DNA from 4 places in the Pseudoalteromonas sp. SG43-5 genome. Region 3 is predicted to be linked to each of the others. Evidence: predicted binding sites of a transcription regulator. Region 3 holds the regulator's gene; each other region holds the start of a gene.
What was found. Region 3 encodes sigma-54, which starts transcription at its own class of promoters, with help from an activator protein. Its sites were predicted from a motif close to GTTGGCACGNNNNTNGNNT; they were not measured.

Region 1 (4,317 bases), on a different contig from region 3:
TAAAGAATAAAAATTACACAATATTAAATTAATGTAGCTTTAAATAATTTGGATAGATATTTACTTGGGAAATTTGTAAAAGTGGTGGCCCCTCCCAGACTCGAACTGGGGACCTAACGATTATGAGTCGTGTGCTCTAACCAACTGAGCTAAGGGGCCAACTTTATATAACTGCTAGGCAGTTAATTTTTGAAGCGTTCAGTCACAGAGCGACTAAAGCGGGTTGCAGTATAAAAACTTTTTAGGTGCTTGTCACTACCAAAAACCTTTATTTTAACAATCAACAAGCTAACTGCTTAAATAGTAATCTTTTAAGTGGGCATAAACATAAAATGTAAGATATTTACCGTGCTATTCACTGCATTAAATTATAAACAAAACCTATCCCATATAGTCTTTTATATTTAACCCTCTACTTTTTAAGCAAAGCTAACATATATGTGTAGGCATACAAGGCTGTAAAAAATACGCTTGGGGCTACTGTCAGTGCCAGATTAGGTGTCTGATTAACTACATTCACCATAATCACTAAGCTCGATTGAACAGTAATCGGAATAATAGGCGCAAAAAGTACGCCTGCTATTTTTTTATTACTTAAATACGAGGCGCTAGAGTTAATTGCATTATTAAAACTTTGTCGTATTGCGACGTTTTGTGGTGTTTTAGAATGAAACATACAAATAATTGGAGTTACTAACGCAAGCGTTACATAACTAAACTTATACTTGTTGACGACCTTTTCTAAAATAAAGGTAAAAAACAGCGTTACAAATCCACTATACAACCCTTGCACTAATGCAGCTTGAAAAGTGACCGATTTAGCAATGTCTGCCGCACTATTTGCCCAGAAGGCCCAACTAAAATAAAAAATGAATGACACAACGCCTGACATTATAAGTCGAATATTCAATTAACTACCTCAACATGCCTAAAAACCTAGTTTAATGATAACACTAGAAGTGAAGGTAATATTGTCACTAAATAATAAGGTATTTGATTGTATATTATAGATGTATAAACACACTAATGTTGAAGATTTCCTAAATGGCATCAAATCAGAATCTGAGCGCGACTGTTAACTGGAAAGCTTATTAGTAAACAATAAGTATAGTTTTAAAATAATATTGGGAGTGAGTTAAGGAAGTGAATTAATGGGTTGAAGTGTTTTAAAAAATGGATTTAATCTAAAAACTCTCTAAAAACTAATATTGTGAGCCGATCGGTACTAAAGTATTTAGCTAAACCTCAGTAGTCGGCTTACACAATATATAATCTGTCATTATTTTTTCGCAATAATGTAGATTGCATGTATTAACCCTGGGAAATAACCTAGCAGTGTTAATAGAATATTTAACCAAAAATGCATACCTAAGCCAACTTGCAAAAACACACCTAATGGCGGTAATAAAACCGAAAGTATTATACGAATAATATCCATGATCAAACTCCATTTAAATTAAACATTGAAAAGACTTAAAGCCCAGTATTACTGGGCTTTAACTATACTGTATTATTCAGCAACAATAGCTAGTTTATCAACTACGTCGCGAACATCTTCAGCATTTTTAGCAATTTTAACTGCTAGTTGCTTTTCAGCTTCAGACTCTACAGAGCCATTCAGAGTTACCACACCGTTGTCGGTATCAACATCAATGTCTGTACCACCTACTTCTGAGTCAAACAGGAAGCGAGTTGTGATTACAGTGGTGATTTTAGCGTCCGTTAGGTCGTTATCATCATCGTCCATCATGTCGTTGTTTTTATCTTCGGTGTCCATGCTTTTAACAACAGTAAGGCTGTTATCAACATCAGTTACACCATCTAGGCTAAGTACAAGTTCTTCTGCTAGCTCTTTATCGAGTTCGCTATTAACTTTACCTGTAAGTACTACCTTGCCATTTTTTACATCAGTGTTAATGTCAAAGTTGTTTAGATTAGTGTTCATAAGTAGAACGGTTTCTGCCTTACCATCAATCCAAGCATCTTTACTTTCGTTTTCCCAGCTGTTTGCTTGGGCACCCATAGCCGTAGTACCAAGAACTAGAGCTGCGATAATAGATTTGTTAAATGTTTTCATAATCTTTCTCCTTTTGATTAAAGACACTTTAACTAATGCGAGCTTCAGGCCAACTTTATTTATACTTAAAATTCAAAGGCTTGAATTAATTAAAAGATAAAACCTTATCTATGTTTGTGTAACTATTTACAGGCTACTCGGTAAAACTTTCTCAAATAGTGAAAATAGCTAGATAATTGCTCTTTTGGTTAATCTATCGTTAATATAACAAAACAAAAAACACCGTTAAAAAATAACCAATTGATAATTAATGAAATTATATTTGGTACGCGGTTTGCAGCCTAACTACAAGAGCAGTATCAATAGTAAATATAATAAGGAATAACTCATGTCTGTAAAAGTTGAAGACCGCCCAATAGAGCAAGTACGCGAACAAGTGATTGATCAATTAATTTATAATTACAGTCATGGTGTTATTTCTGTTGATGCATTCGAAAGACGTTTAGATAATGCGATGGATGCACCTAATAACGAAGCTCTGCTAGCCTTAGTAGAAGACTTAACACTTAATACCGATCAGCAATATAAAGCAGAAAAACAATCGCAATTTACACCACATTATAGTGCACAGCAAAACAGTGATGATGATATTACATTACGCAGTATTTTAGGATCTAACGAGCGAAGTGGTCAGTGGGTTGTGCCAAAAAATATATATTTGAGTAACTTTATGGGATCGGTGGTGCTTGATTTTACCGATGCTATTTTTGCGCATCAAAATGTAACTATTCACGTTAACTGTATTTTTGGTAGCGATGAAATTTACGTACCAGAGCATGTCAATGTAGTGTCTAAAATGTTTTGTATTTTAAGTAGCCTTGAAAATAAATCTGTGTCGCTTAACAAACGCCAAGGCCCTACAATTCATATTGAAGGAAAGGCAGTAATGGGCTCGGTTGAGGTAAAAATAAAGCGCACAATTAAAGAAAAATTTATGAGCTTTGCAAATGAGCTAAAAACCCAGTTTGGCACGGGTAATAATAATCGCTCACTATAATTGAGTAGCAGCACTTTAGCGTGCTGCTTAGTATTTTATTATAAATCGTTATTTCGCTCGCTTGGTATATCACTTAAATACTCTACAAACTCAACTTCAAACCCTGCAGGATCAATAAAGTAGACATTCTTTCTGAAAGGATTCTCGTTACCTTGCTTGCTTAGAGTAAAACCCACTTTATTTAAGCGCATTACTACTGCGCTTAAATTATTAGTTACATAAGCAAAGTGTGCAAAACCAATTTGATGGCCCGATAAGTTTCTGTTTTCACCTTCACCATGACTGCTTATCGCAATGTAATGCGTGTCATCTCCAAAGTGTACCCAGCGTCTTGGTTTTCCATGCCAATCGCCTCTGCCCTCACTTCTAATCGACCAATGTGGAAATACAGCGCGATAAAATGTAAGCATACTATCTATATCACTCGCGACTAAGTTTACGTGCTCTAAATACATAATGTTATCCTATCAGTTAAGTTAGGAGCACGATAAAACCTCAAGTTAACTTTAGGTAAAGTGTTATTTAAAATTAATTTATTTAAATGCAGATAATTATTTTTTAAAAATATATAAACTTTTCAATCTTGTATAAAAAACAAACACAAGTATTTGGGGTTTATTGTTTACTTTATGGCAAAAGTCGCTAAAATACGCCGGCTGAAATATATAAACGTTCTTTTACAACCCAAAGGTAATACCATGCATCCAATGTTAAACATTGCGGTTCGCGCTGCGCGCAACGCAGGCAAAATTTTACTTCGCGCAAGTGAAGATTTATCAAAAGTTGAAGTGCAACAAAAAGGCGCTAACGACTTAGTAACTAACATTGATAAAGAAGCCGAAGCCGTAATTCGTGACACTATTTTACAGTCTTACCCTACTCACTCAATTGTTGGTGAAGAACTAGGTGAGCATAAAGGCAAGGATGATGATTACCAATGGATTGTAGATCCTATCGATGGAACAACTAACTTCATCAAAGGTATCCCTCATTACGCGGTTTCTATCGCACTTAAAGTTAAAGGTCGTTTAGACCAAGCTGTTATTTATGATCCAATTCGTGGTGAGCTTTTCACTGCATCTCGCGGTCAAGGCACTCAGTTAAACAGTAAACGTCTACGCGTTAGCAAAACTACGGTTCTTGCAGGCACTGTACTTGCTACTGGTTTCCCTTTCAAAAACAAAAACCACATGGATGCATACACTGAAGCGTTTAAAGCATTGTTTGTACACACTGCTGATAT
Region 2 (4,317 bases), on a different contig from region 3:
ATAGGTTACATTTTTACTTTTCTGTATATGGTAAGTATACAGACAGGTCTTAAAATAGCCATTCAATCGGGCTTTGGAGAGTAACCATGAAAAGTGCAGCGCTATACATTACAACCGTTTTAATTTGGGGTTCTACTTGGTTAGCCATCGAATTTCAGCTAGGTGATATTGCGGTAGAGCTATCGTTATTTTATCGCTTTGCTATTGCAGCACTTTTAATGTGGTTATATGTAGCGTACAAAAAACCGGATATGCGCTTTTCATTAATCGATCATGGCTTTTTTGCTTTGTTGGCTATTTGTAATTTTGCCTTAAATTACTTAATGCTTTACTGGGCACAAAATTACTTAACCTCCGCTATGACCTCTATCGCCTTTTCACTATTGCTGGTTATGAACATAGTTAACACTCGACTATTTTTTGGTAAACCTATCTCAAAACGAATTTATACCGGTGCCGCACTCGCTGTATTAGGTATTACGTGTCTGTTTTGGCCACAGTTACAGCAGTTCGACTTAAGTAACGGTGCATTGGTCGGGTTACTACTTGCCCTTGGTGGCACCTTTGTGGCTTCATTGGGCAACATGATAAGCGTTCGTAATTCTCGTAAGCAAATTGGCGTATTGCAGGGCAATGCATGGGGCATGTTATATAGTGCTATAGGCTTAGCTTTATATGTATTAATGAACGATGTGCAATTTAGTTTAAACGCCCCAACTAGCTACTGGTTATCATTACTTTATTTATCAATATTTGGCACAGTAATCGCTTTTGGTTGTTACTTTGCACTACTAAAAAATATAGGCCCTGAAAAAGCCAGCTACGTTATTGTTTTATTCCCATTAGTGGCAGTAACACTGAGTAGCTTTTTTGAAGGCTTTGAATGGCACGCAAATACCTTTGCAGGGTTTAGCTTAGTGCTATTAGGTAACGCCATTGTGCTTACCCCAACAAAACGAATTAACGCCTTTTTAGCTAATAGAGCAATAGCTAAAAGTGGCTCCGTCCCCAGTTAGACGCGTTATTAACGCAACTAACGCAAAAGCGCCTACTTTACTGAAGGCGCTTTTTTATTGGCATATGAAAAAGTAAGACCTGTCCATACACACTAACAACTGCAGGAGTTTTACCTATCAGCTCACCATCTGCTTCAATCAATAACCCTTCAGTTTTTATGGAAGCTGTATTTAAGCGACTATAGGTAAGGTTTTTTATATACTCATGACGCTTAAAAAATAACTTAATAAAGCTTATTACATTATAAAAAAGCCCACCCGATCGCATTTGATAACACTCAAGCTGGCCATCAGTTAAATCTGCTTTTGGCGCTATTTTTAGCCCGCCACCAAAGTACTTATGATTAGCAAATACAGTAATTAAATTTTGATACTGCCGAGCATCGTTATTAAACGTACCTTGTAACTGCTGAGCTTGATAATAAAATAGCTCTTTAATGCTCGTCCAACTGTAATCAAAAGATGAAAAATTAGCTTTATCGTTAATAGTTTTAATCACATGAGCATCAAATCCTACCCCTGCAATATTAATAAAATAGCGGCTATTAATTTTTCCTATATCAATTGCTGTCGGTGTATTAAATAATGCCTTTCGCCAATCATCTTCTTTGCAATTAAACCCTCTGGAGAAATCGTTACCTGTACCGCAAGGTAATAATGCTAACGAACAGCTGCTCCCTATTAGTGCATTAACCGCCAAGTTCAATGTACCATCGCCACCTAGTGCAACTACTTTGGGAAATTTACTCAGTAACAACCTTATTTGAGCGCAGTCATCGTCAAAGCTTCCCGTTGTAGTAAATATACAATAAGAAAAGCTGCGTTTTTTACAGATATTTTTAAGCCATGCCAATGATTTTTGGCTCTGTTTTTTGATACTTGGTTTAATAATTATAAGTAGTGACAAGCTTTTGTTTCCAGCAATGTATTTTAGAGTGAGATAACAAACGTTTAATTAAATTTTTTTAATCTGAATAAATAATCAAAAAACATTGTATAAAATGCATAAAAATAAATTAAAAAACCAAAAACCCCAACATCAAAGGGGTTAAAACCAACCGTCATATAAATAGCTATGCAAAAACAGTAATGCAACTTACTGAATCGCATATTAATAAAATCAATTCAGATTAGTTTAACTAATCCCTCAGGCTCAATTTTTATCGTTGTATTTTTAATCAAACAACGTGCAAAATGCACGCGATTTCAACAGATACGACCGGAGCAAAATAATGAAACCAATTAATACATTAAATCAAACAGCAGTAGCGCAAGTAGCCGTTAAACCAACTAACCGTAAAGCAAGAATGTTAGCTAAACTTAACACGATTGGTAAAAGACTAGCACTTAGCGGTGCAGCTCAATATAAATAATCATCCAACCATGATTATTTTTCGGTGCAGCGAACACTCAACCACTAAATGAAGTCACTTATTTAGCTCCCATTGTTTGCTGCAACCTATTTATTTTATTAAAAATTGCCTTAATTTCCCCTTATTTACAAAAAAAACCTCATTTACGTATATTTTTTAGGCAAACAGTCATTTTGCTATTTACACAGCGGTATCACCTAAGTATTATTCTGCGTCACGGAGAGATGGCAGAGTGGTCGAATGCACCGGTCTTGAAAACCGGCATGGGTTTATAGCCCATCTAGGGTTCAAATCCCTATCTCTCCACCATATTTTAATTGGTGGCTTTTTTTATTCCATCAATACAACCGGTTATGCGTTGGAGAGGTGTCCGAGTGGCCGAAGGAGCTCCCCTGCTAAGGGAGTATAGAGTTTGTAGCTCTATCGAGGGTTCGAATCCCTCCCTCTCCACCATACTTAATTTAAACCACTTAATTGTGGTTTTTTTGTGCCTAAAATTTAACACCGATACTAAATTGGGAGGGTGAGAACCCTCGACATGGTTCGACAAAATGTCTGGAATATTTTAGGCCGCTGCAAGCGTCGCGTAGCGATTGATTACATGGATGTAAGCAAGTCTATCCCTCCCTCTGGACCATACGTAATTTAAACCACTTGATTGTGGTTTTTTGTGCCTAAAATTTATAAAAACTAAACAAATTGTGCCTAGTAATAACTTAGGGCATTATTAACACAACTTTAGCCACTTTTAGGTTTAGCTATGATCCGGTTCATATTGCTATCATTTTGCGCGGCAGCACCATTTTTTACCTTGGCACAAAGTACAACAGTGTATAAGTGTGTAATTAAGGGCGTTCCTACTTTTAGCCAAACGCCTTGCGCTAAAGATGCACAAGTTATTACTCTAAAAGATATAAATGTAATTGAAGCATATAAAAGCTCTACGCCCGGTAAAGGTATTACCGATACCTCTGTTGATGACTACTTAGAGGTTCAGCAAATAGAGCGTGAAATAAAGCGCCTTGAGCTATCTATTGAACAAAGCCAAAAAGAATACGCAGCTAAAAAACAACAAATAGATTATATGACCCAAGATAAGGCCAATCGTTTAGGCGCTTCGTCTATTGCTGATGCTATCGCAACTAAAACAAATTCATTAAAACAAGCCTACGACGCATCAATTAGTCAAACGCAGCAAAAAATAGAGTCATTAAAGCAAAGAAAGCAGCAGCTTAGCCAAAACCCTTAAGCGCTCGTTTTACTATAGAAATAAATTGCGCAACGTCTTCTTGAGTATTATAAATATGTGGCGATACTCGTATTCCAAATTTGCGAGCATCTACACTGACTTTCGCTTTATTAAGCGCTTTAAGTACATGGTCTTGCTGCTTGTTAAAAAACAAAATAACAGTCCCGCTGCATTTATCACCACTCATAGGTGATACAACATATTCGCTTAGTTGCTCATGAATAAGCGTAAGCATCGCTAAGTTATGCACCCTTACCTTGTGAGCTGTTAGCTCTGCAAAGTAGGTAATACTATTTGCGGCAATAATATAAGGCGCTACAGAAGGGGTGCCACCCCAAAACTTGAGCGCACTGGCGTTATATTCAAAGTGGTTAATATCGAACTCAAATGGATTTTGATGCGAAAACCAACCCACATCTTTAGGCTCACAATACTCTATTTGATTTTTGTTAACCCATAAATAAGCTGCACCTGGGCCACCACATAACCATTTAACGCTCGAGCCAATCATAAAGTCCGCATCGAGCACGCTTAAATCAAGCGGTATAACACCCGCTGACTGAGCAACATCAACTATTGATAAACTATTGGTAAATTTACTTATAGCTACAATATCGTACACAGGCGCCTGTACACCTGTATTTGAATATACATGACTTATAAAAACTAAATCGATGTC
Region 3 (4,317 bases):
CATCTTGTTCTTTAGGGATGTTGCGCACATCTATGCTAACAGCAATTTTATCGTAGCTATCAGACACACTGCGAACTAATGAAGGTAGTAGGTTTACTGGAATATTATCTACGCAATAATAACCTAAATCTTCTACAACGCGCAAAGCAACCGACTTTCCAGAACCGGAACGGCCGCTTATGATAATTAACTCCATTTAACACCCTTTATAAAACTATGATTGATCGACAATAACTTGGTAAAGCTCAGTATCAGATTTTGCACTGCGTAACTGTTTACAAAAATCTTTGTTGTTTAGTTTATCAGCAATGGTTGCTAGAGTCTTTAAGTGCTGCTGGTTATCGCCATCTGGTACGATGAGTGCGACAAAAATATCAACAGGGCGATTATCGATTGCATCAAAGTTTATTGGAGTTTCGCTAACGAGCACTAAAGCCAAAGGCTCTTCTGCACCGCTCATTCTTCCATGAGGAATAGCAATGCCACGTCCTATACCTGTACTACCTAATTTCTCTCTGCTCATTAAAGCATTAAGAATATCTTGTTGCGGTAAATACGGAAGTTTGTCGTGAGCAAGTTCGCTAATGAACTCTAAAATTCTTTTTTTGCTATTAAAAAGGACCGCAGCTTTGCTGCAGTCCTGGCATATAAGTGAACTTAATTTCATCATATTAGTGTCGAGCAAGCTTCTCTTTGTGTTTGATTACTTGGCGATCGAGCTTGTCGATCAACGAGTCAATAGCGGCATACATATCTTGATGTTCTGTAGAGGCAAATAGCTCAGCACCGCTTACGTGTATTGTGGCTTCTGCTTTTTGATTTAATTTTTCTACATCGAGAATGACATGAACATTATTAATATGATCAGAGTGTCTTTCAAGCTTCGCAAATTTAGTATTAATATAGTCTCTTAGTGAATCGGTTAATTCTACGTGACGACCAGTTAAGTTTAGTTGCATAAGCATTACCCTCTTAGTTTAGCGTCTTAAATCAGACTTTTACGCTGATTTGACGGTGGAATAGCAAGAGATTCGCGGTATTTTGCGATTGTACGTCTCGCTACTTTAATTCCTTGCTCAGCCAATATATCCGCTATTTTGCTATCACTCAATGGTTTTGCTGAGTTTTCTGCTGCGATTAATTTTCGGATAAGCGCACGTATTGCTGTAGATGAACATTCACCACCGTTTTCAGTACTTACATGGCTTGAGAAAAAATATTTAAGCTCAAATATACCACGGGGTGTATGCATGTACTTTTGAGTAGTTACGCGAGAAATTGTCGATTCGTGCATTTCTACCATTTCAGCAACATCATTTAAAACCATTGGTTTCATGGCTTCAGGGCCATGTTCAAAAAAGCCTTGTTGTTGCTTAACAATACAATTAGTAACTTTTAATAGCGTGTCGTTTCTACTTTCTAAGCTTTTAATAAACCATTTAGCTTCTTGTAAATGTGAGCGAATAAACTGGCTGTCGCCACTTGATTTTACAGTGCGAGACATTGCTGCGTATTGGCTATTAACACGAATTTTAGGCATGCTATCTGGGTTTAATTCGACAACCCAGCGGCCTTTAATTTTTTTAACTGACACATCAGGAATAACATACTCAGATTCTTCCCTTACAATAGTATCTGCAGGTTTTGGGTTGAGAGTATGTATTAGTGTCATTACTTCTTTAAGCTCTTCTTCTTTGAGCTTAGTTTTTTTCATTAATGTACGATAGTCGCGAGCTGCTAATAGATCAATATGCTCGGTTAAAATCATTTTCGTTTCATTAATATAAGGTGTTTCTTTATCAAATTGATTAAGCTGAATACACAAACACTCTTGTAAACTACGTGCAGCAATACCAACAGGATCAAACAGTTGGATGCGTTTTAATACCGCTTCAATTTCATCAAGTTCGACTTCGTTATCATCTTCGTTTTCTTGATTAAAGCTTTCTAAAATCTCTTCGCAGCTTAGTGTTAAAATACCTGAATCATCGACAGCTTCTACAATAGCAATAGCAATAGCTTCGTCTGTAGGGCTAAATGGCGTTAGTTGTAATTGCCACATTAAATACTCATGGAGCGTTTCAGTAGAGGCGCCTTGGTATATTGATTCGTCTTCAGGCATTGGACCTGATGAGGCTGCAGGAGCGGCACTCATGTACTCATCCCAACTGACATCCATAGCCATGTCGTCACTTAGCGTGTCTTTTGCAAGTGCTTCACCAGTATCTTGTTCGTATTCGCTCGGAGCATCATCAGCAGATGCGCTAACAGTTATGTCATCGGTATCAGCTTTTTGCTCGTTTTTACCAGCAGCGTCTTCGGAATAGTCTGCCTCTTCAACCTCTAATAGTGGATTACTGTCGAGAGCTTCTTGTATTTCTTGCTGGAGATCCAATGTACTGAGTTGCAACAAACGAATAGCTTGTTGCAACTGTGGAGTCATTGTAAGTTGCTGGCCCATGCGCAGCTGTAGTGATTGCCTCATGTATCTCTAACAATCCTTTTATGTTGTTATAATTAATACTAGCAGATGCTTAAAGACATGGCGTAAATGTTACAGCCTAAATTGCTCGCCTAAGTAAACATCGCGTACTGTTTTATCATTTAATACGTGTTCTGGAGTACCTGATGCAATCAGCTCCCCATGAGAAACAATGTAGGCTTTTTCACAAACATCAAGGGTCTCTCTTACGTTATGGTCGGTAATTAATACACCAATCCCACGATTTTTAAGATGTTCTATTATTTTCTTTATATCTAATACCGAAATAGGGTCAACACCGGCAAACGGTTCATCCAGTAATATAAATTTAGGATCTGCTGCCAGCGCTCGTGCTATTTCTACACGACGACGTTCTCCCCCCGATAATGCCATACCTTGGCTATCACGAATGTGTTGTATGCTAAATTCATCTAATAAGTTATTGAGCGTGTCTTCTCTGGCTTGTTTATTTAGTTCTTTGCGCGTTTCTAAAATGGCCATTAAGTTTTGATAAACAGTCAGCTTTCTAAAAATCGATGACTCTTGTGGTAAGTAGCCTATGCCTAATCTAGCACGACTATGCATAGGTAAAAGAGTAATATCGTTATCATCAATAGATATTTTACCTTTGTCGCTAGGAACAAGCCCTACAATCATATAAAAAGTCGTTGTTTTACCAGCACCGTTAGGGCCAAGTAAGCCAACTATACTGCCAGCTTGTACTTCAAGGCCGACGTTTTTTACAACTTCACGACCTTTATAGCTTTTTGCTAATAGTTCTGCTTTTAATGTGCTCATGGTTGACCTTTATCGCCTTTTTTACTTTTTTTAGTTTCGATCGGTACTAAAATTGTGTGAACGCGGTCAGTTGAGTTTTCATCTTTTTCGGCACTGATGAGCTGCTGCTCTATGTCGTAGGTAATGCTTTTAGCATTTATTTTTTGTCCGGCTTGCGAAACTTGTGCATTACCAACAAGCGTTAAAAAACGCTTAGATACATCATAACGTACTTCGTCAGCACTGGCGCTCATAGTCGTGCCGTCTGATTGCTTTTCTTCAAAGTGCGCAGGGCTACCTGTGGCAATTAATAATTGTTTATTATCACCAAGTTCATCACGTTTGTGTACTTCTAGGCGATCGGCTGTAATGCGGCGATTACCGTGAATAATCTCAACGTTTTTCTCAAAAATACCCACATTAGCTTTCAATTGACCTTCTTGCTTGTCGGCACTTATTGAAATTTGATTGGCAGCAGGTTGCGTGTTTTGCTCTGCAGCACTACTATTAAACGCTAGTATAAGTGTAGGAATTATAAGTGATTTTAATATTTTATTGGTCATAATATATGGTTCGCGTATGGTTAATTAGTTTTATCACTTCGGTTTTCAAGTCGGCTTCTAGGCCTTTACCGGTGATTTTTAAATTGGGTCCAGTGATAATGACGGGTTGCTCCGAACGCATTGTTAATAACTTTATATCAACCTGAATATTATCAGCATTGATTTTGTCTATCATGGCGTTATCGGTTAAATTTTTGGCAACCACATTACCTTCTAAAATTAATTGTTTATCTTCATATAATGTTGCTTCGTCTGCATTTATTTGCCACGTTTGTTGCTCGTTATATAAAGTAAAAATGGGTTTTTCAAAAAACGTGAAACCTAATTGCTGGTATAGCTCCATTTTAGCCGCAGTGACTTTGTGGCTAATTTTACCTTGCTCATCATAGGCTGTCTGTTTGAGCTCAATAGCTATGTAATCAGGCTTAGCAACAACTTCAGGCTCAGCCTGAGGCACAATATTTGTTTGTGTAAAATAAGGGTACCAAAGCCAAA
Region 4 (4,317 bases), on a different contig from region 3:
GTACGACTTACAAGGGGTTATGGGCCACAGCGCGCATCCTGATGTATTACGCCGCGCAGGTGCTGAAGATGCCGATATGATTATAGCGGTAACCAGTTCAGATGAAGTGAACATGGTTGCATGCCAAGTGGCATACAGTATTTTTAAAACGCCTACTAAAATTGCTCGTATTCGCTCAGAGCAATACTTAAAATACCGCGAAAAACTTTTTCAAAACGATGATTTACCAATCGATCATTACATTGCTCCCGAAGCACTGGTCACTAAGTATATTCGCCGTTTAATTGACTACCCTGGTGCTCTGCAAGTATTGCAGTTTGCTGATGGCATGCTCTCGTTAGTAGCCGTAAAAGCTTACTATGGCGGTTTACTTGTAGGTTATGCGTTATCTGCACTTAAAGAACATATTCCTAATGTAGAAACTCGTGTTGCCGCTATTTATCGTCAAGGTAAAGCAATAAAACCATTGGGTACCACCGTTATTGAAGCCGATGACGAAGTATTCTTTATTGCCGCTACAAAACATATACGCGCAGTAATGAACGAGCTACAAAAACTTGAGCGTTCGTACAAAAAAATTATGATAGCTGGTGGCGGTAACATTGGGGCAGGCCTTGCCCGCTCACTTGAAAAAAACCACACCGTTAAACTAATTGAACGCAGTAAAGAACGTGCTGAGCAACTCTCAGAAATGCTCGATAACACGGTCGTTTTTTGTGGTGACGCATCTGATCAAGAACTGCTCTCAGAAGAGCATATTGAACAAGTAGATGTGTTTATTGCCGTAACCAACGACGATGAAGCAAACATTATGTCAGCCATGCTTGCAAAACGTATGGGCGCACAGAAAACCATGGTGCTTATCCAGCGTGGTGCTTACGTTGATTTGGTACAAGGCGGCGAAATAGACATTGCCATATCGCCACAACAAGCAACAATATCAGCGTTATTAACGCACGTACGCCGTGGTGATATTGTTAATGTGTATTCACTGCGTAAAGGTGCGGCAGAAGCCATAGAAGCGGTTGCTCATGGTGATGAAAGCACATCTAAAGTTGTTGGTCGCGCGATTGCCGACATAAAACTTCCAGCGGGTACAACTATTGGCGCAATAGTACGTAATGACGATGTACTGATAGCTCACGATGATACAATTATTATGTCGGGCGATCATGTCATTATGTTTTTAATCGACAAAAAACATATTACCGTTGTAGAAAAACTATTCCAAGTAAGTGCTATATTCCTTTAACTAGTTACGCTAATTAGTTAATTTAAAATACAAAAAAGCCGCTGACTAAGGCGGCTTTAGTGGAGTATCTTCGAATATTGATTACTGTACCTTTGAAAACTCTTCTTTAGAGATTTCACCATTTCCATCAGTATCTAAATCATCAAAAATCTTCACAAGTTGAGGGTTAACCTTCGCTTCTTCCATTGAAATCGCACCGTCGCCATCTGCATCAAAAGAGGCAAAATCTACTGCAGCATATGCTGCTGATGAAGATGCTAAAACGATAACTGCAAGTGTTGTATTGAATGTTTTCATAATAATATTCCTAGTAATATGGGAAGTCCTGTTCAAAGATCCCTGACTGTGAAAAATGTTTAATTAGTAATTAGCGAACTCTTCTTTAGAAAGCTCGCCGCTACCATCTGTGTCTAGCTCAATAAATTCAGCCATTAAATCGGTATCGACTGCCGCTTCGCTTGGGCTAATTGTGCCGCTACCATCGATATCAAGGCTGTCAAAATCTGATGCTGCAAATGCAGCTGAAGAAGATGCTAGTACTATAAGTGCTAATGCTTTATTTAAATGTTTCATAACTTAATCCTTCAATGTTCTATCAAAAAAATTGCTTCGTTTAACTTAAAACGTAATTTTTCACTTCCTTGTTATCCTCTTTCGTAAGCTCCCTTGCCTACTTAGGTTGTCTTTGGCAACTCAGGATAAATACTTTTTAATTAAGCTTCTGAAAATTCTTCTTTTGATAACTCACCATTTTGGTCAGTATCAAGCTCAGAAAACATGCTCATTAATTTTGCGTCTACTGATGCTTCTGCTTGGCTAATTGTGCCACTGCTGTCTACATCAAGTGTGTCAAAATCTGTTGCTGCAAAAGCGGCTGAAGAAGATGCAATAGCGATAAGTGCTAAAGTTTTATTAATGCTTTTCATAATATGTATCCTTCAAATTTATGTGTGTGCGATTAAGTGTTTCACTTTGAATCACGATTTCGTTCAGTACACCCTGACTATTACAACTTAAATGCCAACATTGAAAAGCCATTAAATTTCAAGAAGTTAAAAAGAATACGTACAATAAGTAGGAATTTTCAGAGTCATTACTGTTGCCTTTTCGCAACACGCTTTAGAGGTGAAAAACTAAAGTCATTAAAAACAACTAGTTATGTTTATATAAAAAGATACATTTTAAAATGTAGAGCTATAAAAGGAGGGATTTTAAAAAATAATTAAGGTTAATTTTAACGAAGTAGCTATAACAACAACAAACAAGCCATAACAAAAAATACGTAAAACATTGTTTTATCTGAATAATATTTTTAATTATATAAAAACAAAAAAACACTTTATAAATACTCACGTAAAACGACATTTTGTTGCAAATAAGCGAAAAACGATTTAGTCAACGGTGGGCTCAAGCGCAGATGGGTCTATAAAATGCTCTTTCATAAAGGTTTTCATTTCATCCTCGCTTGCTAGTAGCTTAATTCCGCAGTGCACACCTGCGACATGCTCTTTAACACTGCAAATTTCACCTTCAAAATCTTTATCACTACTATTGAGTACGACAGTGCATTGCATATCTTTAATACCTTCAGCTTGCTGATCGCCTCTAATATCAAACATTACACCAGTGAGTGAAATGTCCTTAATAAGGCCTTCAAGCACTCTATCGTCACTTAGTTTTAGCTTTGCAGGTAACAAGGTAGGTATGCGTGTTTGCGAGCGTAGCGCAAATAGCTGCACTTGCTTAGGAAAATTAATAAAGACGAGTTTAGCGGGATGAGAGGCTACTGACATAATTTGCTGGCGAAACGCAATAACTTGCCCGCCACTGCCTTCAATCAGTGCTCTTACAACAACCATTACACCATCACGTAAATAGTCACTCGCTGCAGGTAAACGCTTAGCATTGGGATAATTTAAAATAATAAACTGTTTATCGAGTAAACCAACTAATTCAGTTTTAACACGCTTACTGCTTGTAGGTGTTAATATTTCTAGGTCAACTAAACTGCCTACACCTATATGCTTTAGCTTTTCTAAATTTGTTGGCATATCCCTTTTTCCAATATTTTGTAATTTAAAACTTAAGCCGCTCGTTTATCCACGCCAAAAAGTAGGCGTAAATAACACTAATAAAGTAAATATTTCTAGGCGACCAAACACCATTGCAATAGTAAGCAACCATTTAGCACCATCGGTTATAGCACCATAATGCGACGCTACATCTCCTAAGCCAGGCCCTAAGTTATTTAAACAAGCCGCAGTGGCTGAGAACGCAGTTATGTTATCCATACCCGTGCCCATAAGCGCTAACATGATAATAATAAATACAAGCGCATATGCAGAGAAAAATCCCCACACGGCTTCTACTACTTTGTCTGGCAACGCCTTACGACCCAGCTTGATTGAATATATAGCCCGTGGGTGCACTAAACGATTGAGCTCACGCACGCCCTGCAAATAAAGTAAAAATACGCGCACTACTTTCATACCACCACCGGTAGAGCCTGCACAGCCACCAATAAAGCTCGAAAATATAAGTAAAATAGGTAAAAACAAAGGCCATGTTGAAAAGTTATCAGTAGCAAAGCCTGCTGTTGTACTCATTGAAACAGCTTGAAATAACGCCTGATCGAGGGTTTCATCGCCATTAGCAAATATTTCGTTAGAGGAAAGTACGGTAAAACAAATAACCACCAGCGCTAATTGAATACACAAAAACACCTTAAACTCTGGGTCTCTAATATAAACTTGTATATTTCGGCTCGCCACTGCGGCGTAATGCAGGGAGAAGTTAACAGCGGCAATAATTAAAAAGAACACACAAATAAAGTTAATTACAGGGCTGTCAAAGTGCCCCATGGAGGCGTCGTAAGTAGAAAAACCACCTATCGCCACCGTTGAGAATGCATGGCATATAGCATCAAACCACTCCATTCCCGCAGCCCAATAAGCCATCATACAAGTAATAGTCAACGACACATAAATATACCAAAGGTGCTTTGCAGTATCGGCAATTCGCGGGGTCATTTTAGAATCTTTTACAGGCCCTGGTATTTCAGCGCG

Region 1: H5161_RS01865 (BON domain-containing protein) is a predicted target of sigma-54. The motif match lies at 2,113-2,131, and genes of this name have one in related genera.
Region 2: H5161_RS18915 (diacylglycerol kinase family protein) is a predicted target of sigma-54. The motif match lies at 2,193-2,211, and genes of this name have one in related genera.
Region 4: H5161_RS17325 (EF-hand domain-containing protein) is a predicted target of sigma-54. The motif match lies at 2,259-2,277, and genes of this name have one in related genera.

The regions. Positions count from the first base shown of each region.
Region 1 is NZ_JACJFA010000001.1:406,687-411,003, forward strand. It holds tRNA gene H5161_RS01850 (tRNA-Ile) at 83-159, opposite strand; gene H5161_RS01855 (hypothetical protein) at 413-910, opposite strand; gene H5161_RS01860 (YqaE/Pmp3 family membrane protein) at 1,280-1,438, opposite strand; gene H5161_RS01865 (BON domain-containing protein) at 1,511-2,077, opposite strand; gene H5161_RS01870 (LiaF domain-containing protein) at 2,406-3,074, shown strand; gene H5161_RS01875 (VOC family protein) at 3,113-3,529, opposite strand; gene suhB (inositol-1-monophosphatase) at 3,773-4,317, shown strand, end outside.
Region 2 is NZ_JACJFA010000029.1:22,463-26,779, reverse strand. It holds gene H5161_RS18920 (DMT family transporter) at 87-1,016, shown strand; gene H5161_RS18915 (diacylglycerol kinase family protein) at 1,054-1,923, opposite strand; gene H5161_RS18910 (hypothetical protein) at 2,249-2,389, shown strand; tRNA gene H5161_RS18905 (tRNA-Ser) at 2,608-2,698, shown strand; tRNA gene H5161_RS18900 (tRNA-Ser) at 2,750-2,842, shown strand; gene H5161_RS18895 (RNA-binding protein) at 3,150-3,638, shown strand; gene H5161_RS18890 (aminotransferase class V-fold PLP-dependent enzyme) at 3,622-4,317, opposite strand, start outside.
Region 3 is NZ_JACJFA010000014.1:13,405-17,721, forward strand. It holds gene rapZ (RNase adapter RapZ) at 1-196, opposite strand, end outside; gene ptsN (PTS IIA-like nitrogen regulatory protein PtsN) at 215-667, opposite strand; gene hpf (ribosome hibernation promoting factor) at 672-959, opposite strand; gene H5161_RS14160 (RNA polymerase factor sigma-54) at 986-2,485, opposite strand; gene lptB (LPS export ABC transporter ATP-binding protein) at 2,555-3,280, opposite strand; gene lptA (lipopolysaccharide transport periplasmic protein LptA) at 3,277-3,822, opposite strand; gene lptC (LPS export ABC transporter periplasmic protein LptC) at 3,812-4,317, opposite strand, start outside.
Region 4 is NZ_JACJFA010000021.1:42,792-47,108, reverse strand. It holds gene trkA (Trk system potassium transporter TrkA) at 1-1,252, shown strand, start outside; gene H5161_RS17335 (EF-hand domain-containing protein) at 1,334-1,549, opposite strand; gene H5161_RS17330 (calmodulin) at 1,613-1,825, opposite strand; gene H5161_RS17325 (EF-hand domain-containing protein) at 1,966-2,178, opposite strand; gene H5161_RS17320 (flagellar brake protein) at 2,644-3,303, opposite strand; gene H5161_RS17315 (TrkH family potassium uptake protein) at 3,349-4,317, opposite strand, start outside.